DNA from 4 places in the Paramixta manurensis genome. Region 4 is predicted to be linked to each of the others. Evidence: predicted binding sites of a transcription regulator. Region 4 holds the regulator's gene; each other region holds the start of a gene.
The links. The regulator CRP, encoded in region 4, controls carbon source genes, mostly activating them, when cyclic AMP is high. The targets are predictions, from matches to a motif close to ATGTGANNNNNNTCACAT.
Positions count from the first base shown of each region.

Region 1: the regulator CRP is predicted to act here: its motif matches at 4,103-4,120, upstream of yrbN (protein YrbN).
Region 2: the regulator CRP is predicted to act here: its motif matches at 2,414-2,431, upstream of PMPD1_RS16055 (NupC/NupG family nucleoside CNT transporter).
Region 3: the regulator CRP is predicted to act here: its motif matches at 3,696-3,713, upstream of PMPD1_RS15470 (YfcZ/YiiS family protein).

Region 1 covers NZ_CP054212.1:535,314-541,024, reverse strand. Annotated here, with positions in the region: gene PMPD1_RS02675 (luciferase-like monooxygenase) at 1-204, shown strand, start outside; gene PMPD1_RS02670 (AraC family transcriptional regulator) at 205-1,125, opposite strand; gene PMPD1_RS02665 (SDR family NAD(P)-dependent oxidoreductase) at 1,317-2,063, shown strand; gene PMPD1_RS02660 (DEAD/DEAH family ATP-dependent RNA helicase) at 2,143-4,023, opposite strand; gene yrbN (protein YrbN) at 4,040-4,096, opposite strand; gene nlpI (lipoprotein NlpI) at 4,200-5,084, opposite strand; gene pnp (polyribonucleotide nucleotidyltransferase) at 5,210-5,711, opposite strand, start outside.
Region 2 covers NZ_CP054212.1:3,310,554-3,316,264, forward strand. Annotated here, with positions in the region: gene mgrA (L-glyceraldehyde 3-phosphate reductase) at 1-348, shown strand, start outside; gene PMPD1_RS16045 (DUF2502 domain-containing protein) at 509-862, shown strand; gene PMPD1_RS16050 (Nramp family divalent metal transporter) at 899-2,134, opposite strand; gene PMPD1_RS16055 (NupC/NupG family nucleoside CNT transporter) at 2,496-3,683, shown strand; gene PMPD1_RS16060 (LLM class flavin-dependent oxidoreductase) at 3,840-4,925, shown strand; gene PMPD1_RS16065 (ABC transporter substrate-binding protein) at 4,925-5,711, shown strand, end outside.
Region 3 covers NZ_CP054212.1:3,222,629-3,228,339, forward strand. Annotated here, with positions in the region: gene fadJ (fatty acid oxidation complex subunit alpha FadJ) at 1-1,806, opposite strand, end outside; gene fadI (acetyl-CoA C-acyltransferase FadI) at 1,810-3,120, opposite strand; gene PMPD1_RS15470 (YfcZ/YiiS family protein) at 3,314-3,610, opposite strand; gene fadL (long-chain fatty acid transporter FadL) at 3,960-5,297, shown strand; gene mlaA (phospholipid-binding lipoprotein MlaA) at 5,368-5,711, opposite strand, start outside.
Region 4 covers NZ_CP054212.1:371,802-377,512, forward strand. Annotated here, with positions in the region: gene argD (bifunctional acetylornithine/succinyldiaminopimelate transaminase) at 1-90, shown strand, start outside; gene PMPD1_RS01695 (YccS/YhfK family putative transporter) at 111-2,189, opposite strand; gene crp (cAMP-activated global transcriptional regulator CRP) at 2,252-2,884, opposite strand; gene PMPD1_RS01705 (OsmC family protein) at 3,183-3,587, shown strand; gene PMPD1_RS01710 (phosphoribulokinase) at 3,636-4,505, opposite strand; gene PMPD1_RS01715 (creatininase family protein) at 4,675-5,478, shown strand; gene PMPD1_RS01720 (LysR family transcriptional regulator) at 5,507-5,711, opposite strand, start outside.

The DNA.
Region 1 (5,711 bases), 160 kb from region 4:
ATCTGGTCGCCTTCTGAACAATACGGCGTACAGCAGGCGCTCAGTATGTCCGTGGTGGGCGATAAAGAGAAAGTGCGTCAGGGTCTGTCTGCATTGATTCGTGAAACACAGGCTGATGAAGTCATGATCAATGGCCAGATATTCGATCGCGAAGCGCGTTTACACTCCTTCGAGTTAGCCGCCCAGGCCGCCAGCGAAATGTAATCACTGGCCGGGGCGATTCGTCCCGGCCTCGACCGCCAACATTTTGATGTCGCGCGCCGGTGAAGCGCCGTAAAAGCGACTGTATTCGCGGCTAAATTGCGAGGCGCTTTGGTATCCCACGCGGTAACCGGCGGTACCGGCATCCACCCTTTCTAGTAACATAAGGCGTCGCGCCTCGTTTAGCCGTAACTGTTTCTGGTATTGCATCGGCGTCATTGCGGTGACTGCTTTGAAATGGTGATGCAGCGAAGAGATACTCATGCCGACGCTACTTGCCAGGCGTTCAACTTTCAGCGGCTGATGGAAATTCTCCCGTAGCCAGCGCGCGGCCTTCGCCACTTTGTTACCTGGCCGCTCGGTCATGATCATATTTAACAAGCGGGAGCCCTCAGGCCCGGTTAGCAGCCGATAAAATATTTCCTGCTCGATCAACGGCGCCAGCGCGGGAATATCCTGTGGACGCTCCAGCAGTTTGATCAACCGCAGTACCGCATCCAGCAGTTCCATTGAGACTTTATTCACGGTAATCCCTCGCTCGGTTTTCCCTAGCGGCAGCGTTTCATTCAGGCGCAGTTTGTCCAAATACGCGTGTAGACGCTCTTCATTGATCGAGATAACCACACCCAAGTTAGGCTTTTCCGGCGTGGCGCTGGTCAGGCATGAGCGTACCGGCATGTTCATCGTTGCCAGCAATAAATCCCCCGGCCCATAGTGATACAGCTCATCGCTCAGCCGAATGGTTTTACTGCCCTGCGCCATCAACGCGAAGCTAGCCCATTGCGATACATAGACCGGATGCGCAGGCTCGGAACTACGCCCAAACGAGAGAAAATCAATCGCCGTATTTTTCCGGCCATCTTCGGTAATAAACCGGCCTACCAGGCTGACCAGTTCTTGCCATTGCGAACACGATGGATTCATTGAGAAAGCCCGTAGAGGTTGGAGGAAAGGGATATTTCATTCTACGCAAGCCGCGGCGGGAAAGAATAAGCGGCGGCCAGATTTGGAGGATTGTGCAAAAAGCTTGCAGGATTGCGCTAACTCCTGATGGGCAATAAATAGCATATTTTGTTAAAGACACCAAGCCGCTAAACCGGGTCAGGAGGAGCATGATGAAAGCACTTGAAGGCAAGATTGCGTTAGTGACCGGCGCCTCAAAAGGTATCGGTGCGGGTATCGCTATCTACTTCGCCTCCGTCGGGGCACGCGTCGTAGTGAATTATTTATCCGATGAGGTCGGCGCAGCGGATGTGGTTAGCGATATCGAAGGGATGGGCGGCGAAGCGATTGCGGTGCAGGCCGATATTTCACGCGCGGATGAAGTGAAACGCCTGGTTTCCGTCACGCTGGAGCGTTATGGGGCGCTGGATATCGTGGTGAATAATGCCGGTATCTTTCATTACGGCCCCTTTGAGACGATGACGGAAGCGCAGATGCAGCGCGCTTTCGCGGTAAATGTATTGGGGACGATGTTGATGTGCCAGCAGGCGGCCCGTGCATTTGGCGATCGCGGCGGTTGTATCATTAACCTGAGCGCGCTGGATAGCCAGGACGCAACGGTGGGAATGACATTATGGGCATCCACTAAAGGAGCTATTGATACGTTAACCCAAGGGCTGGCGCGTGAATTGGGAGGAAGGAATATTCGCGTTAACGCTCTGGCGCCGGGCTGTATTCTCACCGAAGGGTTGTTAGCCACTAAAGCGATTAATCCTGAGTTAAAGGCTAAGCTGCTGGCAGCCACACCGCTTGGGCGCTTTGGCATACCGGAAGATGTGGCGCGTGTCGCGTTGTTTCTGGCATCGGATGAGTCGGCTTATGTGAGCGGTGAGCGGGTGCTGATTACTGGTGGTCGTTAAACGATAAAGATCGTCCGTTACAGATAATAAAAAAACCAGCCGGACGGCTGGTTTTTTTCTACTTACTTAATGCTGGCGATTACGCATCACGACGACGGGTCGGCGCGTTGCCGCCTTCATCACGACGCGGGCCACGGTTACCGCCATCACGGTTGAAACCACCGCCACGACGTTCGCCGCCGCGATCGTTACGATCGTTGCTAAAACGACGGCCACCTTCACGACGCTCGCCGGAGAAACCGCCGCGTCCGCCCGCAGCCGGACGACGCTCTGCTCCGCGTTCACGCGGCTGCGCGTCACCCAACAGTTGCATATTCATCGGCTTGTTGAGAATACGCGTGCGGGTAAAGTGTTGCAGGATATCGCCCGGCATGCCTTTCGGCAGCTCAATGGTCGAATGCGATGCAAACAGCTTAATGTTACCGATGTAGCGGCTGCTGATGTCGCCTTCGTTGGCAATCGCGCCGACGATGTGACGAACTTCAACACCGTCATCACGGCCCACTTCGATACGATACAGTTCCATATCGCCAACTTCACGGCGCTCACGACGTGGACGGTCGCCATCACGTGCGCCACGCTCCGGACGATCGCCACGACGATCATCACGCTCGCGGAATTCACGACGCGGACGCGGAGCCGGATCCGGCGGCAGGATCAGCGGACGTTCGCCTTGCGCCATTTTCAGCAATGCGGCAGCCAGCGTTTCCATATCCAGTTCATCTTCCGGTTGCAGCTTAGCTAACAGCGCGCGGTACTGATCAAGATCGCTGCTTTCCAGTTGTTGCTGAACTTTACCAGCAAACTTAGCCAAGCGACGCTGACTCAGTAGTTCTGCATTGGGCAATTCCACTTCAGGAATCGTCAGCTTCATGGTGCGTTCAATGTTACGCAGCAGACGACGCTCGCGGTTCTCAACGAACAGCAACGCACGGCCTGCGCGCCCCGCACGACCGGTACGGCCAATACGGTGAACATATGATTCCGCATCCATCGGGATATCGTAGTTAACAACCAAGCTAATACGCTCAACGTCAAGACCACGAGCCGCCACGTCTGTCGCGATCAGAATATCCAGACGACCATCTTTCAAGCGCTCCAGGGTCTGCTCACGCAGCGCCTGGTTCATGTCACCATTCAGCGCGGCGCTGTTATAACCGCTACGCTCCAATGCTTCCGCCACTTCCATGGTTGCGTTTTTGGTACGCACGAAAATAATCGCCGCATCAAAATCTTCCGCTTCGAGGAAACGAGTCAGCGCATCTGTTTTACGACCGTAAGCGGTCCAGTAGCTCTGGCTAATGTCCGGACGCGTGGTCAGGCTCGATTGGATCCGCACTTCCTGCGGATCTTTCATAAAGCGTTTGGTAATACGACGAATAGCTTCCGGCATGGTCGCTGAAAACAGCGCGGTCTGATGACCTTCCGGGATCTGCGCCATGATGGTTTCAACGTCTTCGATGAAGCCCATACGTAACATTTCGTCTGCTTCATCCAGCACTAAACCGCGCAGGCTAGAGAGATCCAGCGTGCCGCGTTTCAAATGGTCCAGCAAGCGGCCAGGCGTACCAACCACAACCTGTGGGCCTTGGCGCAGAGCGCGTAGTTGCACGTCATAACGTTGGCCGCCATACAGGGCCACGACGTTCAGGCCGCGCATATGTTTAGAGAATTCGGTCACGGCTTCAGCTACCTGAACCGCGAGTTCGCGAGTTGGGGCCAGCACCAGAATTTGCGGTGCCTTGACCGCAGGGTCAATGTTGTTTAACAGCGGCAGCGAGAAAGCTGCGGTTTTACCACTCCCGGTCTGCGCCATACCTAACACATCACGGCCCGCCAGCAGGTGAGGAATACACTCAGCCTGGATTGGGGATGGCTTAACGTAGCCCATACCGTTCAGTGATTCGAGGATGTCGGCGTTCAGGCCAAGGTCAGCAAAAGTGGTTTGGATATCAGTCATGTAGTACACGTGCCTCTTAGATTGCGGCGGCCAGTCTACATAACTCGTCGTGAAAATATTCAGTCATTTTCATTGAAAAGTGTGAACCGGCTCAAATTAGATGATTCGACGAACAAAAAGGCCCTCACCCGGTAAGGCGATGACTTTTAAAAAAATGGGCTAAAATTGTTCGTCAGCTATTGCTGGTCAGATTCTGTCAGATCGTCTTGCGACTGGCCTAACAGCGCCAGTTCCAACAATGCGTATCGGTGCTCAACGAAATTATTTACGTTGTTTGCGACCGCCAGTTTGAACAACGCTTCCGCGTCGTCCTTCTCCCCCAGACTTAGGTAGTACTTACCTAAATAGAAGTTAGTTTCACTGAGATGTTCAGCGAGCGAGGTGTTATCCGTTGCGTCCGCCTTGAGACGTTCCATCAGCGTTTTTTCACTGATGTCGCCCAGGTAGAACTCGACAATATTCCATCCCCATTGATCTCTTGCCGCTTTGTCATAACGCTGTTTCAGCGCGACTTTCGCTTTGTCGGCATCTATCTCGCGTTCGGCGAGATATAGCCATAGGCTACGGAAAGGATCGTTAGGATCGTCTTGATAAAACGCCAGCAGATCATCTTGCGCTAACTTGTATCGACCGCCGTAATAGAGGGCGATACCACGGTTTAAATGCGCATAGTTGTAAGTTGGATCAAGCTCAAGTACAGAATCAAACGCTTCATAGGCGGCATCAAAGTTGCCCGCCTGCGTTAAATATATGCCTAAGTAATTGAATACTTCAGGCATATCCGGTCTGATGGATAGCGCTTGCGAAAAATCGTTTCGCGCCAGTGCCCGCAAACCTAAACTATCATACAACACTCCGCGCTCATATAATAGCTGTGCGCGTTCATCATCGGTCAGGGCGCGACTGGCAAGAATTTGTTCCATGCGTGCCAGGATCACTTCCTGTTGCAGTGTCGGCTGCAGAGGAACTGCCATCACGTTGTTCTTACGCCAATCCGAGTTGCTGCATCCTGCCAGCGTTAGAGCTGTCGCAACGAAACACCAGCGCAAAAAAGGCTTCATTTCCCACTCCCGAATACCAACATTGGGATGAACATCCTGCCATCCGCCTGTCCTGCACAAGGTATCCTGACCTCGCGATGAAACTGTTCTCCCCTCACAATGGGGGAGAACCAGTGATCTAACGCTTACTCCGCTTCAGGATTAACCACAGCCGCTGCTTCCGGCTGGGTTTGCTCTGTCGCTTCTTTGATGCTTAAACGAACGCGTCCCTGACGATCTACTTCCAGTACCTTGACCGGTACTTCCTGACCCATTTGCAGATAGTCAGTCACTTTCTCAACGCGTTTGTCTGCGATCTGAGAAATATGTACCAGGCCCTCTTTACCGCCGCCGATAGCCACAAAGGCACCGAAATCAACGATACGGGTTACTTTACCGTTATAGATACGTCCCACTTCGATCTCAGCGGTGATTTCTTCGATACGACGAATCGCATGCTTCGCTTTATCACCGTCGGTTGCGGCGATTTTCACCGTACCGTCGTCTTCGATCTCAATGGTGGTGCCGGTTTCTTCAGTCAACGCACGGATGACCGAACCACCTTTACCAATCACATCTTTGATCTTGTCCGGATTGATCTTAATGGTATGAATACGCGGCGCAAACTCAGAGATATCGCCACGCGGC
Region 2 (5,711 bases), 1.7 Mb from region 4:
GGCGTAGGAAGCATTGCTTTTTCACCATTGGCGGGCGGCGTATTGACCGATCGTTATTTGCAAGGTATCCCGCAAGATTCACGCGCCGCCAGCGGCAGCCAGTTTCTTAAGGCGAACCAGTTGACCGAAGAAAAAATGGAGAAGGTACGTCAACTGAATGCGTTGGCCGAAGCTCGAGGACAGAAACTGTCGCAAATGGCGTTAGCCTGGGTGTTACGCGGAGACCGGGTTACTAGCGTGTTGATCGGTGCCAGTAAAACCAGCCAAATTGATGATGCGGTGGGAATGTTGAGCCAGCGTCACTTTAGTGATGATGAGTTAACGCGCATTGATGAGATCTTGCGCTAATCTCTCCTCCCGCCCTAACCGGGGCGGGTTGCGCCAGCAAGAATAGTCTCAAATCCCCTGTGATAAAACATTTTCAGAACACAACGCAAAGTCGATGGCCGCGTTTCGCTTTATGCTGGGGTCACAGTGACGCAGTCCGGTCGCTGAAAAGGAGATAATTATGAAACGTGCCGTACTTTTTGCCGCTTTGCTGGCAACCTTATCGCCTTTGGCTATTCACACAGCACAGGCCAATAGCGCAACTATCGATCTGGCTCCCGGCGTTACGCTGCATTTAGGCGACCGCGATAACCGAGGTTACTATTGGGACGGCGGACACTGGCGTGATCACCGTTGGTGGAACGATCGTTATCAATGGAATGATGGCCGCTGGTGGCGTCACGAAGAGTGGCGTCGACATCAGGAGTGGGAACGCCATCGTCAGTGGGAACGCGAACGCGCATGGCACCAACACCAGCGCGAACGGCAATGGCATCATGATAACCATCATCATGACGATCATCACCACCATTAAGCAAAACCGGGGCGGATTCTTCCGCCCCAACGCACATTAGTGAAACACTTCTCCGATCAGTAACCAGATATTTAACGCCACCACCAGCACCACAATTAACCATCCAGTGTTTTGCATCAACCGGTTGTTGACCATGTCCCCCATCAATTCCTGTTTGCCGGTAAAAACCAGCAGCGGAACCAGCGCCAGCGCGATACCAAAGCTGAGCATGACCTGGCTCATCACCAGAATACGCGTTGGGTCCCAACCGAGCATGATGACAATAAAAGAAGGCAACATCGTCACCGTACGCCGTAACCATAGTGGAATATGGAAGTGGATAAAACCTTGCATAACCACCTGCCCCGCGAGCGTAGCAACTACGGTCGAGGATAAACCGGCCGCCACCAGGCTGAGACCAAATACCGTAGCGGCAGCATGACCCAGCAGCGGCTTCAGGGTTAAATACGCCTGATCCAGGTCGGTAATACCGGTATGACCGCTAAAATGGAAAGCCGCGGCGGCAGTCGCCATCATCGCCAGGTTTACAAACCCAGCGATGGTCATCGCAATCGCCACATCCAGTTTGGTTGAAGAGTAACGCTCCGCCCGCGTACCGCGTCCTTCCTGTTGCGTTAACGACGAATGGAGATAGATAACGTGCGGCATAATGGTGGCGCCCAGCACCCCGGCGGCAAGGAAAACCGCATCTGAGGTGGGTAACGTTGGCAATACCATACCCTTAACCAAACCAGCTACGTTCGGCTGGGAGAAAAACAGCTCAACAATATAGGCCGCCGCAACAAACAGCAGCAGGCCGCTAATCACTAATTCCAGCGGCTTTTGACCGCGTTGTTGTAGCATCAGAATCAGGAAGGTCGCCACTCCGGTGAGCACCGCGCCCTGCAGTAATGACACGCCAAGCAGTAATTTAAAGCCGATCGCCGCGCCGATAAACTCAGCCAAGTCGGTCGCCATCGCGATAATTTCCGCCTGTACCCAATAAAACCATACCGCCGGGCGCGGGAAGCGATCGCGAATGTGTTCCGCAAGGTTTTTGCCCGTTGCAATCCCTAGCTTTGCCGACATCAATTGAATCAACATCGCCATGACGTTAGCCCACACCACCACCCACAGCAGCTTATAGCCATACGAAGCTCCGGCCTGGATATTGGTGGCAAAGTTGCCGGGATCGATATACCCGATAGCCGCAATAAATGCGGGACCCAGCAAGGCAAATTTAACTTTACGGGCTCCGCGTGCAGCTCGTTCCGCGGTGCGACTTTCTAACATAGTGGTAACCCTGCGTGGACGCTTGAACACCCCTATACGATAAAGGGACACTCCGGCGAGTGATATTCGGTTATCTTTATCGCTCTGATAGCCATCGCTATAAAGTATAGCAAAGGCTATAAATTAGGATCACAATAACCTGGTGCTAAAAAATGAGCAATCCCTTTAACGTTAGGTGACAGGTTTGGCGTTCAGCGGGCGGTGACGGGTTTTTAACCCCCGGTGTAGATGTGATCCGTCAGGCTTTTCTGACACCTGTCGGGATAGGTAATTATTATATTGTGGCCTTGATCTCGTTTTTACGCCTGCCGTTACATAGAATACGCAACGAAATATAACCTGCCTCAAATTTGGAGCATACATGTCCCGCATTTTGCAATTTATTCTGGCGTTGGTAGTGGTCACGCTGTTGGCTCTGTTGGTCAGCCACGATCGCAAAAGTATCCGCGCCCGCTTCGTCATACAGCTACTGGTGATCGAGTTGCTACTTGCCTGGTTCTTCCTGAACTCGGAAATCGGCCTCGGGTTTGTAAAAGGTTTCGCCGGTCTGTTCGATCACCTGCTGAAATATGCAGCGAAAGGAACCGACTTTGTGTTTGGCGGGATGAATGATAAGGGTTTAGCGTTCTTCTTCCTGAACGTACTCTGCCCTATCGTCTTCATCTCCGCGCTGATCGGTATTTTGCAGCACTTCCGCATTTTACCGGTGGTTATCCGCGCAATTGGTACCGTACTGTCAAAAATCAACGGTATGGGCAAGCTGGAATCCTTCAACGCGGTAAGCTCACTGATTTTGGGACAATCAGAAAACTTTATCGCCTATAAGGACATTCTGGGCAAAATGTCGCAACGCCGCATGTATACCATGGCGGCAACCGCTATGTCGACGGTATCAATGTCGATCGTCGGGGCTTACATGACGATGCTGCAGCCTAAATATGTGGTCGCCGCACTGGTGCTCAACATGTTTAGTACCTTTATCGTTTTATCGCTGATCAACCCGTATAGCGTTGATAAAGAAGAAGACTTGCAGTTAAACGATCTGCATAAGGGACAAAGCTTCTTCGAAATGCTGGGCGAATATATTCTGGCCGGTTTTAAAGTTGCCATCATCGTGGCAGCGATGCTGATCGGTTTCATCGCGCTGATCTCAGCGATTAACGCCGTGTTTGATACTATCTTCGGCATCAGCTTCCAGGGCGTGTTAGGTTATGTGTTCTATCCGTTTGCGTGGGTGATGGGCGTGCCAGCGCACGAAGCGCTGCAAGTCGGCAGTATTATGGCCACTAAACTGGTTTCCAATGAGTTTGTCGCCATGATGGATTTGCAAAAAATCGCCAGCCAGCTTTCTCCGCGCAGTGAGGGTATCCTGTCGGTGTTCCTGGTCTCTTTCGCCAACTTCTCCTCTATCGGGATTGTTGCCGGGGCGATCAAAGGCCTGCATGAAGAGCAAGGTAATGTGGTTTCACGCTTTGGTCTCAAACTGCTGTACGGTTCAACGCTGGTTAGCATTCTGTCCGCCTCTATCGCAGGCGTAGTATTAGCCTAATCCGTGGATTTAGATGCAAAGGCCGGGCGTTCCCGGCCTTTTTTATTAGCTACTTTTTAACTTAGCTATCCCTGTTTTCTCATTTCACACTGCTTTTATTCGGTAATAGGGTTTTCTCTCTGCCAGCCCGGCTGGCCACATCCACGGAGAAGCCCAATGAGTATTCAGTTTCTTGGCATGATCGGCCATCGCCTGGCGTCGGAAATTATCCCCGCCAGCGGTACGCTGTTTGATAAACAGTACATCGCCGATTTTGCCCGCGCCCATGAACAAGCCGGTTTTGACCGCGTGCTGGTAGGCTATTGGTCCGATCAACCGGACGGTTTCCTGGTCACCGCACATGCGGCGGCGAACACCAGCCGGATAAAGTTCCTGCTCGCCCATCGTCCGGGATTTGTTTCGCCAACGCTGGCGGCGCGTAAGCTCGCCTCGCTGGATAACCTGACCGATGGTCGCCTGGCGGTACACATCATTAGCGGCGGTAGCGATAGCGAGCAACGGCGTGATGGTGATTTTCTTGATAAAACCCAGCGTTATGCCCGCACCGATGAATTTTTGCAGGTATTAAAGCAGAGCCTGGAATCCAACTCGCCTTACGATCATCAAGGTACATTTTACCAGGCCGAGCAGGCTTTTTCCGCGATTAAACCGCAACAGGCGCATCTCCCCATCTATTTTGGCGGCTCTTCGCCGGAGGCGATTGAAGTGGCTTCCCGGCATGCCGATGTGTTCGCGCTGTGGGGAGAACCGCTGGCTGGCGCGGCAGAAACCGTCAACGCGGTGCGTGCCGCAGCGGCAAAGCAAGGGCGTGCCATCAAGTTCAATATCTCCTTTCGCCCCATTCTGGGCAGCACCGAAAAAGAGGCCTGGGAACGCGCCGAATATATTCGGGAAACCGCGCGCAAACAACTATTGGAGAGTGGCTATACCTTCGGTTTGCCGAAACCACAAAGTATTGGCGCGAAACGCTTACTGGAAGCGGCGAACCAAGGCGACCGGCTGGATAAACATCTGTGGACTGGTATCGCGAAGCTGGTCAGCGGCGGCTATAACTCTACCGCACTGGTTGGCACGCCCGATCAAGTTTCCGATGCATTGTTGGATTATTACGACCTCGGCATTGATAGCGTGTTGATTCGCGGCTTTGATCCGCTTAACGATGTGATTGAATATGGCAAAACGCTTCTCCCCCTGACGCGTGAAAAAGTCGCGGCAAAAGATCACATTGCGAGGCGTGCCTGATGAGTAGAAAAACCTGGCGCGCGGCAGTAGCGCTAGTCCTGATGGCGGCATCGGCCAGCGCAGCGGCAAAAGTGACCCTACGCCTCGGCGACGTGAAAGGCGACCGTTTTGTTTCGCTTGAGGCCTCCGGTCAGCTAAAAAATCTCCCTTACGAACTGAAACTCTCTTCCTTTGATTCCGGCGCGCCGGTACAGGAAGCGCTCAACGCAGGCGCATTGGATATTGGGTTTACCGGCGACCTGCCGTTTTTATTTGTCTATGCCGCTGGCGCACCAGTGAAAGCGGTCGGTGCATGGCAAAACAACCCCGATAGCATCGCCTTGCTAACCCGCCCCGATGCACATATCCATCGCCTACAAGATTTAAAAGGTAAGCAGATTGCGGTCAACCGTGGCGGCTGGGGGCACTATTTGGTGTTGGGCCTGCTTCAACGCGCCGGGTTAAAACCAAGCGATGTCACGCTGCGTTTTTTAGGGCCGGTAGATGGTCGCGCAGCATTGGCTTCCGGCGCTGTCGATGCGTGGGCGCCATGGGAGCCGTATATCGCTACCTCGGTGGCGGTTGATGGGAGTGAGCGCGTCCCGCAGGGCGGCGGTAAAGGGATTATGTCCGGCTATTCCTATGCGCTGGCGCGTGAAGATGCATTACAAGATAAAGAAAAACGCGCGGCTATCGCCGATTTGCTGGTTCGTCTGGCGAAAGCGCAAATTTGGGCGCAGCAACACCCTGACCAATTCGCACAGGATTTAGGTAAAGCGCTAAAAATGCCGCCGGCGATCACTCGTA
Region 3 (5,711 bases), 1.8 Mb from region 4:
GTTAAGTAGACGATAAATATCGCTATCTACCCGCTTTTTCGTTTTACCGTCATAACGATAAAACCCACGACCGTTTTTGCGCCCTTTACGATTATCATTTAGTACCGCATCAAACGCCGGCGGCGCGGCGAAACGCTCACCATACGCCTGCACCAGAATCGGGATAATCTTGGTGCCAACATCAATGCCTACCTCATCCAGTAACTGGATCGGGCCGACCGGAAAACCAAACTGTACTAACGCCTCATCTACCGCCTCGATCGGCTCGCCGTCCAGCACGCAGCGCATGGCTTCATTTATATAGGGCGCCAGGATACGGTTAACGTAAAAACCTGCGCGGTCGGACACGACAATTGGCGTTTTGCCCTGCTTTTTCGCCAGCGCCACCGTGGTAGCGATGGTTTGCGCTGAGGTCGCGGCGTGTGGGATCACCTCTACCAACGGCATTTTATCGACCGGACTAAAGTAGTGTAGGCCAATAACCTGCTGTGGGCGTTGCGCCTGCGCGGCAATCTCGCCAATCGGCAGCGAGGAAGTGTTGGAAGCGAAAACGGTGTCGGGCCTACAATGCTGCTCAACTTCGGCCACCATCTTTTGCTTCAGCGCCAAATCTTCAAATACCGCCTCTATCACGACATCGCGCTGTTGAAACCCCTGATAATCGGTTCCGCCGGAAATCAACGCCATCTCGCGTTGCCGTTCAGCCGCCGTTTCCTGCCGCCGTTTTACCTTTTGGCTCAGTAGCTCCCAACTGTATTTCATCGCATGGTTGATGCCTTCAAGATTAATATCTTTTATGCGCACCGGCAGTTTTGCCCGTGTCGCGGTGACGCTGGCAATGCCACCGCCCATTAATCCGCCGCCCAGTACCGCAATCGAACGCAATGCGGCGGGCTGTGCATCAGCGCCACGCTCTTTTTTCATCGCGGTAGTGGCAAAGAAAATGCTGCGCAACGCGGCGGATTGTGCTGATACTGCCAGTTCGCCAAACGCCTGCGCTTCGGCGTCATAACCACTTCCGCTGCCCTGCTCTAACCCAATACGCACCACATTCAGGATGCGCTCCGTCGCCGGATAATTACCTTTGGTTTTCGCTCGTGTCTGCTTTGTCGCCAGCAAAAACATCAGCTTGCGACCCAGCGGGCCATTCATCAAACGCTCGCGGATGGGTAATGGACGACGCGCTTCACGCGCTTTCAGCGCCAGTTTTACCGCCGTTTCCAGCAAAATCGCTTGCGGTACCGCCTCATCGACTAACCCCAGTTTCAACGCCTGCTTCGGGCGTAGCGTTTTGCCAGTCAACATTAGGTTTAGCGCCTGCGAAGCGCCGATTAAGCGTGGTAAGCGCTGCGTTCCGCCAGAACCGGGCAGTAGCCCCAGTTGTACCTCCGGTAACCCCAGCCGCGTTTTGTCATCCAGCGAACAGACACGTTTCGCGCAGGCCAGCGCCAGCTCTAAACCGCCGCCGAGACAAGGGCCGTGGATCGCTGCCACTACCGGCACCGGAAGCGCGGCTATTTCCGCCATCGCTTTTTGCCCTTGGTGCGCCAGCGCCTCGGCCTCTTCAGCGCTATCACAAGCTGCAATCATCGAAATATCGGCGCCGGCAATAAAGGAATCCGGCTTACCGGAAATAAACACCAGGCCCGCCAGATGCGGATTTTCACGCGCCCGTTTAATCACCTCACGAAGTTGTGTGGCAAAGGCCGCTTTCAGGGTATTCATCTTTTCACCAGGCACGTCAATAACGATCACGCCGACATTGTCTAAGCGCATATCAAGGTGAAATGCTGATTGTTGTTCCATTTGTTACTCCGCCTCCAGAACCATCGCCGCGCCGAGGCCACCTGCCGCGCAGGCGGTAACCAACCCTAATCCTCCGCCACGTCGGCGTAACTCATTAAGCGTTTGGGTTATCATTCGTGCGCCGGTCGCGGCGAAGGGATGCCCGTAAGCGATTGAGCCACCCAACACATTAAATTTTTCTTCGTTCACCTCGCCCATCGCGTGTGGGCGGTTAAGCACCTCACGCGCAAAACGCTCATCGCGGAACAGTTTGAGGTTTGCCAGGGTTTGCGCGGCAAACGCTTCATGCATATCAATGAGCGTGAGGTCATCCAGCGTCACGCCTGCACGTTCGAGCGCCAGCGGTGAGGCATAAGTTGGGCCCAGCAGCATGTCCTGCCAGACATCAATAGCGGTAAACGCGTAACTGCGCAGATAACCGAGTGGGGTAATGCCTAACTCACGCGCGCGCGACTCCGTCATCAGGACAACCGCGGCGGCGCCATCGGTAAGAGGGGTGCTGTTAGCGGCGGTGACGGTACCGTGACGGCGGTCAAACGCGGGACGTAAACGCGCATAATCCTCCGGTCTGGAGGCGGTACGAACGTTATTATCTTGCTGGAATGCGGCGCGCCACGGCGGCACAAATGCCGTCATCACCTCCGCGGCCAGCTTTCCCTCTTCCCAGGCTTTGGCGGCCCGCTGATGAGAGCGGTGCGCCAACGCGTCCTGCTGCTCTCTAGTGATGCCATGTGTTTTCGCCATCTGTTCAGCGGTGTCACCCATACGTAAACCGGTGGAGTACTCGGCGACTGCCGGCGGCACCGGCAGTAAATCACGCGGACGTAACTGGCTAAGGAGTTTTATTTTTTGGCCGAAGGTGCGCGCTTTACTGAGATCGACCAGCGCACGCCCTAATTTTTTGCTCACGCCAATTGGCAACACGGACGAAGAATCGGCGCCGCCCGCAATACCCGCACGGATAGTCCCGGCCAGCAAACTTTCGGTGACATTTGCCACCGCCTGAAAGCTGGTGGCGCAAGCGCGGCTAACGCTATAAGCATCGGTTTCAACACCCAATCCGCTACTCAGCACAATTTCGCGGGCGATATTCGGCGCTTCCGGCATTTGTACCACTTGACCGAATACCAGTTGTTCAATCACCTCAGCCGGAAGTTCGCTACGCGCCATCATTTCACTGACCACCATCCTGCCTAACTCAATGGCGGGGATGCCATGCAGCGCAGTCGCCTGCCGGGCGAATGGCGTGCGTAATCCATGCGTAATCGCGATGCGGTCGCCCTGACGGGTAAGCAAGGGTAGCGCTTTGCTCATTGTTATCACCTGTTAACTGGACCGGCGGCATCATTGCCAAAGAGGTCTGACCTGATCCAGTGTTAACCAGGTTGTTACATTACGCCAAGCGTTAGGAGAGAAAAATGCGAGAACAAACACGCTTTACAAGAAAAGGAAACCGCCAGCATGCGTGGAAACATACTGGCGGCTGGCAAAGTCTATACGGAAGGAGTTAACGCAGGCCGAGTTGGAAAATCAGCGTTTCCGCCTGACAGGCAAAGGTAAAATCTACATTCAGCCTGATCCCTTCCGCTTCCGGCGTGAAACGTGCCTGAACATCACAAGGTTCTGACTCAACCGCACGCGCTTTTTCCGTTAATGTCGCTAACATCGCCTCTGCCTGTTGGCGATCGCTAAACGCCTGTGACCAGGAAGCGGTACAGTCGGTATTATCCATTACGGTTCCAACATCAACACAGCAGCAAGCTGCGGTTTCATTCGCACTGCATTTATTAATGGCATCAGTCATTATTTTCTCCTGATACAGCCGCATCACGGCAGGATATTTATTTACTGCCCATGAGTTTACGCCGACCCGATGGCTATCTCTATGTCAGTGATGAATATCACATTAAATATTGATCGGACGCAATTACCGCACGGTTATTCCACTTTATTGCCCGTTTTTTGTTAAGCAGATCTTATTTCACGCATCATTCTTGAAATATTTAAAAAACAATATTGCAACATATACACAGGTCGGACCTATACTTGCCGCACTGGTCTGATTTGTCTGTTGTACTTCAGTCCCTACAATCCGCGATCCTTTGTTACGTTATGTAACGAGTTAATAAAAATCAGATAATGAGGTTGTGGTCATGAACCATAAAAACCTGTTTACAAAGTCAGCTGTGGCGGCTGCGGTGGCAATCATTTCCTCTAACGTATACGCAGCAGGATTTCAGCTTAATGAATTCTCTGCCATTGGGTTAGGTCGGGCTTATTCTGGTGAAGGTGCAATGGGCGATACCGCCGCTTCCGCCAGTCGTAACCCGGCGACCATGGCATTAATGGATCGCCCGATGTTCTCGATCGGCGCCGTCTATATTGATCCGGATGTTTCTCTGGATGGACAAACCGGTTCCGGTAATAGCCTGAAAGCCGATAATATTGCGCCGAACCAATGGGTGCCAAATATCCATTACGTGCAGCCCATTAACGATCAGTGGTGGATTGGCGCCTCGGCGGTCAGCAATTATGGTCTGGCAACCGAATTCAATGATAATTACGCAGGCGGTCCGTTTGCCGGTAAAACCGACCTGATGACCACTAACCTCAATCTGAGCACCGCTTACCGTCTTAACCAACACTTCAGTTTTGGGGTCGGGTTTGATGCGGTTTATGCACGGGCCAAGATTGAGCGTAACTTCGGTGAATTGGGTTCCTTACTGCCTGCCGCTGGCGCGCCAGCGGCACCTGCCGATACGCAAATTGCCCGCCTGAAAGGCAATGAGTGGGGCTACGGCTGGAACGCCGGTATTTTGTATGAAGTGGATGACAATAACCGCTTTGGCTTGACCTACCGCTCTGAAGTGAAGGTCGATTTTGATGGCGCTTATAAGAGCGATATCCCGGTCGCGCTGAACCCGATTGGTAGCCAATTTGGCCTGCCGGTGGGTACCGGCGGCGCGACGGTGCCGGGCTCGCTGTCGCTTCATTTGCCTGAAATGTGGGAGATCTCCGGTTACCACAAAGTGGCGCCGAAATGGGCCATCCATTACAGCATGGCCTACACCAGTTGGAGCCAGTTCCAGCAGTTGAAAGCGACCGGTTCTAATGGCCAAACGCTGTTCTATAAAGATGAAAGCTATAAAGATGCTTACCGCATCGCGCTGGGTACCTCTTATTTCTACGACGACAACTGGACCTTCCGTGCCGGTATCGCCTTTGATGATAGCCCGGTTCCCGCCGACCAACGCTCTATCTCTATTCCGGATCAAGACCGTACCTGGATCAGTGCTGGCGCATCCTACGCCTTCAACGAGGACGCCTCGGTCGACGTGGGCGTCTCTTATATGCACGGCCAGAAAGTCACTATCCGTGAAGGAACCGACCCAGTGGCAACCGCGCGTAACGGTGGTGTGAACACCCCATATACCTTTGATTCAGAAGGTAAAGCTTGGTTGTATGGCGCGAACTTTAACTACAAGTTCTAAACATAACGGCGAGAGTAGTCTCGCCGTTATGCTGTAACCTTTACCATCGGCGGGCAGTGACCCGCCGTTTTTATTCCGCGTCGATCTCGTTAATCTCACCCTGAATCGCTTGCGCGTTGGGGTTTTCCTGCGGTTTAAGCTTGCCGCCATTCGCCAGGAAATCATGCCGCTGGAAATACGCGTTACGCACAAAGGCGTAAGGATCTTTCGAGTTACGCAAAATCGCATCGGAATCCAGCAACTGCGCACGCGTTTCAATGCCTTCCAGCGTCCATTTACCAATCGACATCGGCCACGTCAGCCAGCTTAACACCGGATAGAGTGTATCAGCGTAATCGCCGCCATCTTCACGCAGGGTAAAACTGCCGTAAGCCGGAAGTTCTACATAAGGGCCATAGCCCACGCCCCAGGCAC
Region 4 (5,711 bases):
ATTCGTCTGGCACCTTCGCTGGTGATTGAACCTGGTGATATTACGGAAGGCTTGGCGCGTTTCGCCGCCGCGTTAAAAACGGTGTTATAACCCGGAATAAGAGCCTGATGTTATTCAGGCTTTCTCAAACGCCTGACCAGCCATTGTCCGTGATGCGGCCTTTGGCTCCAGGCCAGCGATGAAATGGTATGCATCACGCTTAAATGACTCAAAATGCGTTTTACATGCCGCTCCATAATGGTGATTGGTCCTTCCTGCGGGTTTTCCGGCGCCTCCAGAATATTGGTATCGGAACCCGGCCCATCATACTCCAGCCGTTGTTGGCAACGCTGTAAGGCAATTTCGCACGACTGCAGGTAACGTTCCGCCAGCGTTGGCGTCAGCATAGTGTGCTCGCGCGCCAGAATCGTCATAGCGTTAATGTGCTCAACAATAAACTGGCTGTGAGTTACCCACAGTTTCATATCCGCCAGATAACGGTCGTTAAACCCCGGTTCCTGCATGGCCTGATTGAGTGAATTAAACAACGCGTTATGCGCCTGGTTGGCCCGCACGCGCTGCCAGGCCAGTTTCTCCGGCGCTTGCTCATCGCCTAATAATTGACGCAGCGCGTCCTGATAAGCGCCGAGCGCGTCGTGCGCATTCTGACGTAATAAGCCACTCTGCCACTGCGGCCAGAGCCAAATCATACCGGCAAAGGCAATCAGGCAGCCCATTAGCGTATCCATCAAGCGCGGCAGCAGGAATTGCGCGCCATTTAGCGACAACAGTTGTAATGAATACACCGCCGTTACGGTAAAACCGACCATGGACCAGCCATAGAATTTGCGCGTGAACAGATAACTGATCAGCGTGATCGCCAACATTATGCTTAACGTAATGGTTTCCGGTACCTCAAACCGCAGCGTGGCGGCGGCGATAACCAGCCCGGCAAAGGTGCCTAGCGCCCGGTGTTGGATACGAACACGCGTTGCGCTATAGCCATTCTGGCTGACAAACATAATCGTCATCAGAATCCAGTAAGGTTTGGGAATGTTAAACGACAACGCCAACGTACTACCAATCCCCAGCATGACCGCAAAACGTGCCGCCGTGCGCAGTGCGGCGGACTTGATCGACAGATAGCTACGTAACGCCGGTAGCAGCGGCAAACGGCGCTGCCGGTCCGCCATCAGATCGCGTGGATAGAGCGGGCGCTGTGTCCGCAACACGCGAGCAATGCGGCTGAAATGGTAATAGCAGAAGTTACCGACGGGGTTATCCGGATGCTGGCGGGAAATTTTCTCCAGCGCCTGCAAAGGTTTCTCCATCGTGAAACGATCGGGCAGCCGGTGGTAGAGAATGTCATCGGCCAGCTCGCGTAACCGGGCAGAGATCAGGTTGGCGTTCCAGCGGATCACCGCCTCAGCATGGCTCTGCTCTACCAGCTTTTGTACTTCTTCCGGTTGATGCAAGCTCACCGAAATATGTTCTTGTAGATCGAGCGCGACCTGAAACGCGCGCGTCAGGCGTTTATGGCTATTGTTTCGGTTGGCGGCCAACATATGCATTTGCTGATAGCACATGTTAATCAGGTCGACCGCTTTCTGCTGGCGCGCCAACAGCGGCGGCAGCGCTTTCTCCGGATCGGTTAAACGGGTAAGTAAGGTGTATTTCGCATCGCAATAGTCGGCGAGTTCACGATAGAGCAGGCTCAACGTTTCACGCATTGGTTGCTCTTTCCACAGCGAAAACCAGAACCAGTTAAAGAAGCCGTACCAAATAGTTCCGCCAATATAGAGAAGCGGTGGTGCCCAGATCGGCATGCGGCCGATCAGGCTGAGGGTAAAGATGGCGGCAATCAGTGAGGCCGGCAGTAGACGCGCATGGAGCGGGCTGATTTCTCCGGTCACGCCCAGTAATAGCGGCATGGCAAGCAAGATAGCCGGTAAGGGAATTGCGTGTTGCGTCAACCACTGGATTAGGAAACTGCTGGTGGCAAATAAGGTGCCGCCGACAATCAGGCGCTTAAAAAAGCGCTTATGCGGCGTATCCAGACCGGCAATATTGCAACAGGCAGGCACCAGCGAGAACAACAGACCCTGTTGTAAGTTACCAAATAGCCAGCCAATCGCGACCGGCAAACAGAGCACCAACGTTTGCCGCAACGCATAATTGACTTCAGGGTGATAAATTATTCGCCGCCACATCCGCTTATCACAGTATAAAAAAACGGCGCGATACCAGGTATCACGCCGTGGGTTTAGAGAGCTTAGCGCGTGCCGTAGACGACGATGGTTTTGCCGTGCGCGGAGATCAGATTTTGGTCTTCCAGCATTTTCAGGATACGCCCGACGGTTTCGCGTGAGCAGCCAACGATCTGGCCAATCTCTTGACGCGTAATTTTAATTTGCATGCCGTCCGGATGTGTCATCGCGTCGGGCTGTTTTGCCAGATTGAGTAAAGTTTGTGCGATACGTCCCGTCACGTCGAGGAAAGCGAGGTTACCCACTTTTTCCGATGTGACCTGGAGGCGACGCGCCATTTGCGAAGAGAGGCGCATGAGGATGTCTGGGTTAACCTGAATCAACTGACGGAATTTCTTATAGGAAATTTCAGCCACTTCACAGGCCGTTTTTGCACGGACCCACGCACTACGTTCCTGACCCTCTTCGAACAAGCCAAGCTCGCCAATGAAATCACCCTGATTGAGGTAGGAGAGGATCATCTCTTTGCCTTCTTCATCCTTGATCAGCACGGCTACGGCACCTTTGACGATGTAGTAGAGCGTTTCGGCCTTTTCACCTTGATGAATTAGCGTGCTTTTGGATGGATATTTGTGAATATGGCAATGTGACAGGAACCATTCGAGTGTAGGGTCTGTTTGCGGTTTGCCGAGAACCATTCGCTGTTATCCTCTGTTGTAATCGTGCCCTAAACACAGGGCAAAGTTCCCTGTTAGGCGTGGAAATATTCAAACATTTTCCTGGCAGGAAATTTTCCGGGCCTCTGTTTCGAGCTAAGCTCATCAAATTGTCCCGTTTTCGCTTTTAATGGCGAAATATTACAGCTTTGTTTGTAGCACAGCTTTAGGCTACTGTCTTCTGTTGTCTCGCTTCAGCATGACGGGAATCGTTGATGTTTGCCGTTTTATTCGGGTAAGCGTAGTCTGACATGTCAGAGAAAGGTTAGGAGGAAGTGCGATGCAGGCGCGAGTTAAGTGGGTTGAAGGGCTGACCTTTTTGGGAGAATCCTCATCGGGTCATCAGGTACTGATGGATGGGAACTCAGGCGATAAAGCGCCAAGCCCAATGGAAATGGTGCTGATGGCGGCGGGCGGCTGTAGCGCGATTGATGTGGTTTCGATACTGCAAAAGGGACGTAATGAGGTGGCGGATTGTGAAGTCAAGCTCAGCTCGGAGCGTCGGGAAGAAGCGCCGCGTATTTTTACCCATATCAATCTGCATTTTATCGTTAGCGGTAAGGCATTGAGCGATAAAGCGGTCGCGCGGGCGGTAGATTTATCGGCGGAAAAATATTGTTCGGTGGCTATCATGCTAGGGAAAGGCGTTGAGATTACCCATAGCTATGAGGTTGTGGCGTTGTGATCCTGCGCCAACGATAATGGGATGCCGGGGCCCGGCATCCTTCTGGCATTACTCGATTTTTTTGCCTTCCATCAGCCGTTTCACCAGCGGCGACATAATCAGCTCCATGGCCAGCCCCATTTTTCCACCCGGAACCACTAGCGTATTGATGTGCGAGATAAATGAACCTTGCAACATCGCCAATAAATAAGGGAAGTCGATATCTTCCAGACCCTGGAAATGAATCACCACAAAGCTCTCATCCAGCGATGGAATGCCGCGGGCAGCGAACGGGTTTGAGGTATCGACGGTGGGAACGCGCTGGAAGTTAATATGCGTGCGTGAAAACTGCGGCGTAATGTAATTAATGTAATCTTCCATTGAACGCACGACCGAATCCATCACCGCTTCACGCGAATGGCCGCGCTCACTGGTGTCACGTACCAATTTTTGGATCCATTCAAGGTTAACGATCGGCACCACGCCTACCAGCAAATCGACCTTATCCGCCACATTATGCTGTTGGGTTACCACGCCGCCATGCAGGCCTTCATAAAACAAGATGTCGGTAGGTTCTGGTAGCGGCTGCCAGGGCGTAAACGTACCCGGCACCTGATTCCACGGCACCGCCTCATCATAGGTGTGCAAATACTTGCGCGATTTACCGCGCCCATTCTCGCCATATTCGACGAAGGTTTGTTCCAGCAGGCCGAAATCATTCGCCTCCGGGCCGAAGTAACTGATGTGCCGCCCTAAATCACGCGCTTTGCGAATGGCCATATCCATTTCCGGGCGCGTATAGCGGTGGAAGCTATCCCCTTCCAGTTCAGCGGCATGTAAATCCAACTGCTGGAAAATCTTACGAAACGCGAGGCTGGTGGTGGTGGTTCCCGCGCCGCTTGAGCCGGTGACGGCGATAATCGGATGCCTGGCAGACATAATAAAGCTCCCTGTAGTAAGACGGGCGATGAGCATTGTTATCACGTTTAGCGCATCGGTGTCATCTTTGCCGTCGGGCGATGCTAAAAAAGCAACACGGTGACGCAAATTTGCTGCTTTAAACGCCTGGCAAAATTAACGAGACTGAGAAAAAAGCGGGAGAAAGAACATGAAAATGCCGTCGTCACGTTGGTGGTGGGAGTTATCCACGCGAGAGTTCAGTCAGCTTGAAATGGATAAAATCGTGGCGGTGCTGCCGATAGGCGCCGTTGAGCAGCATGGGCCGCATTTGCCGGTATGTGTCGATGCAGCAATCAATGCCGGCATCATTCAGCGGGCGATAGCGTTAATGCCCGCCGAGTTGCCGGTACTGGTGTTGCCCGCGTTAACCATTGGTAAATCAGACGAACACAGCAATTATCCCGGTACCTTAACCTTACCGTACGAGGTGTTGGGGCAAGTGTGGTTCGAAGTGGCAAAGAGCGCCTGGCGCGCCGGTATTGGTAAGCTGATTTTTTGGAATTCACACGGTGGACAGCCGCAATTGATGGAGATTGTTTGCCGTAAGCTACGCGCCGAACTAGGGATGTTTGCGGTCGGCGCCAGTTGGTTTCGAACCATCGACTCTTCCGATCTCTACAGTGAAGCGGAACGGCAACACGGTATTCACGGCGGAGAGTCGGAGACCAGTATCATGCTCCATTTGCATCCGGAGTGGGTACACATGGAGCATGCGGACAATTTTATTTCATCTTCGGTTGCGTGGGCGGAGAACGGGGGCATTTTAACGCCGGAAGGCGGCGTGAGTTTCGGCTGGATGGCGGAAGACCTCCATCCGTCAGGCACCACCGGTAACGCGGCGGCAGCCGATGCCGGGCGAGGAAAGATCGAAACGGATCGGGCGGCGCGGGCATTGATTCAGTTAATCGAAGAGGTGCGGGCGTTTGAGTGGCGCCAGGCACCTGAGCGTTAGCGGTAGATTCTGATGGCGTAACGATGGATTACGCCATCTGCGCCATCATATTCTTCATGGTTTCCGCCAGTACGCTGCCAATTGTACTGGTCCCGCGATCGTGGCCGATTAGCATCAGTGTTTGCATCTGTTGTGATAACTCCCGCACGGGAATATAGATTAACCGCCCGCTGCGTAGATCAAATTCAATATCGAACGGCGTCAAAAAGGTGAGCGCCTGATCCATCATCGCT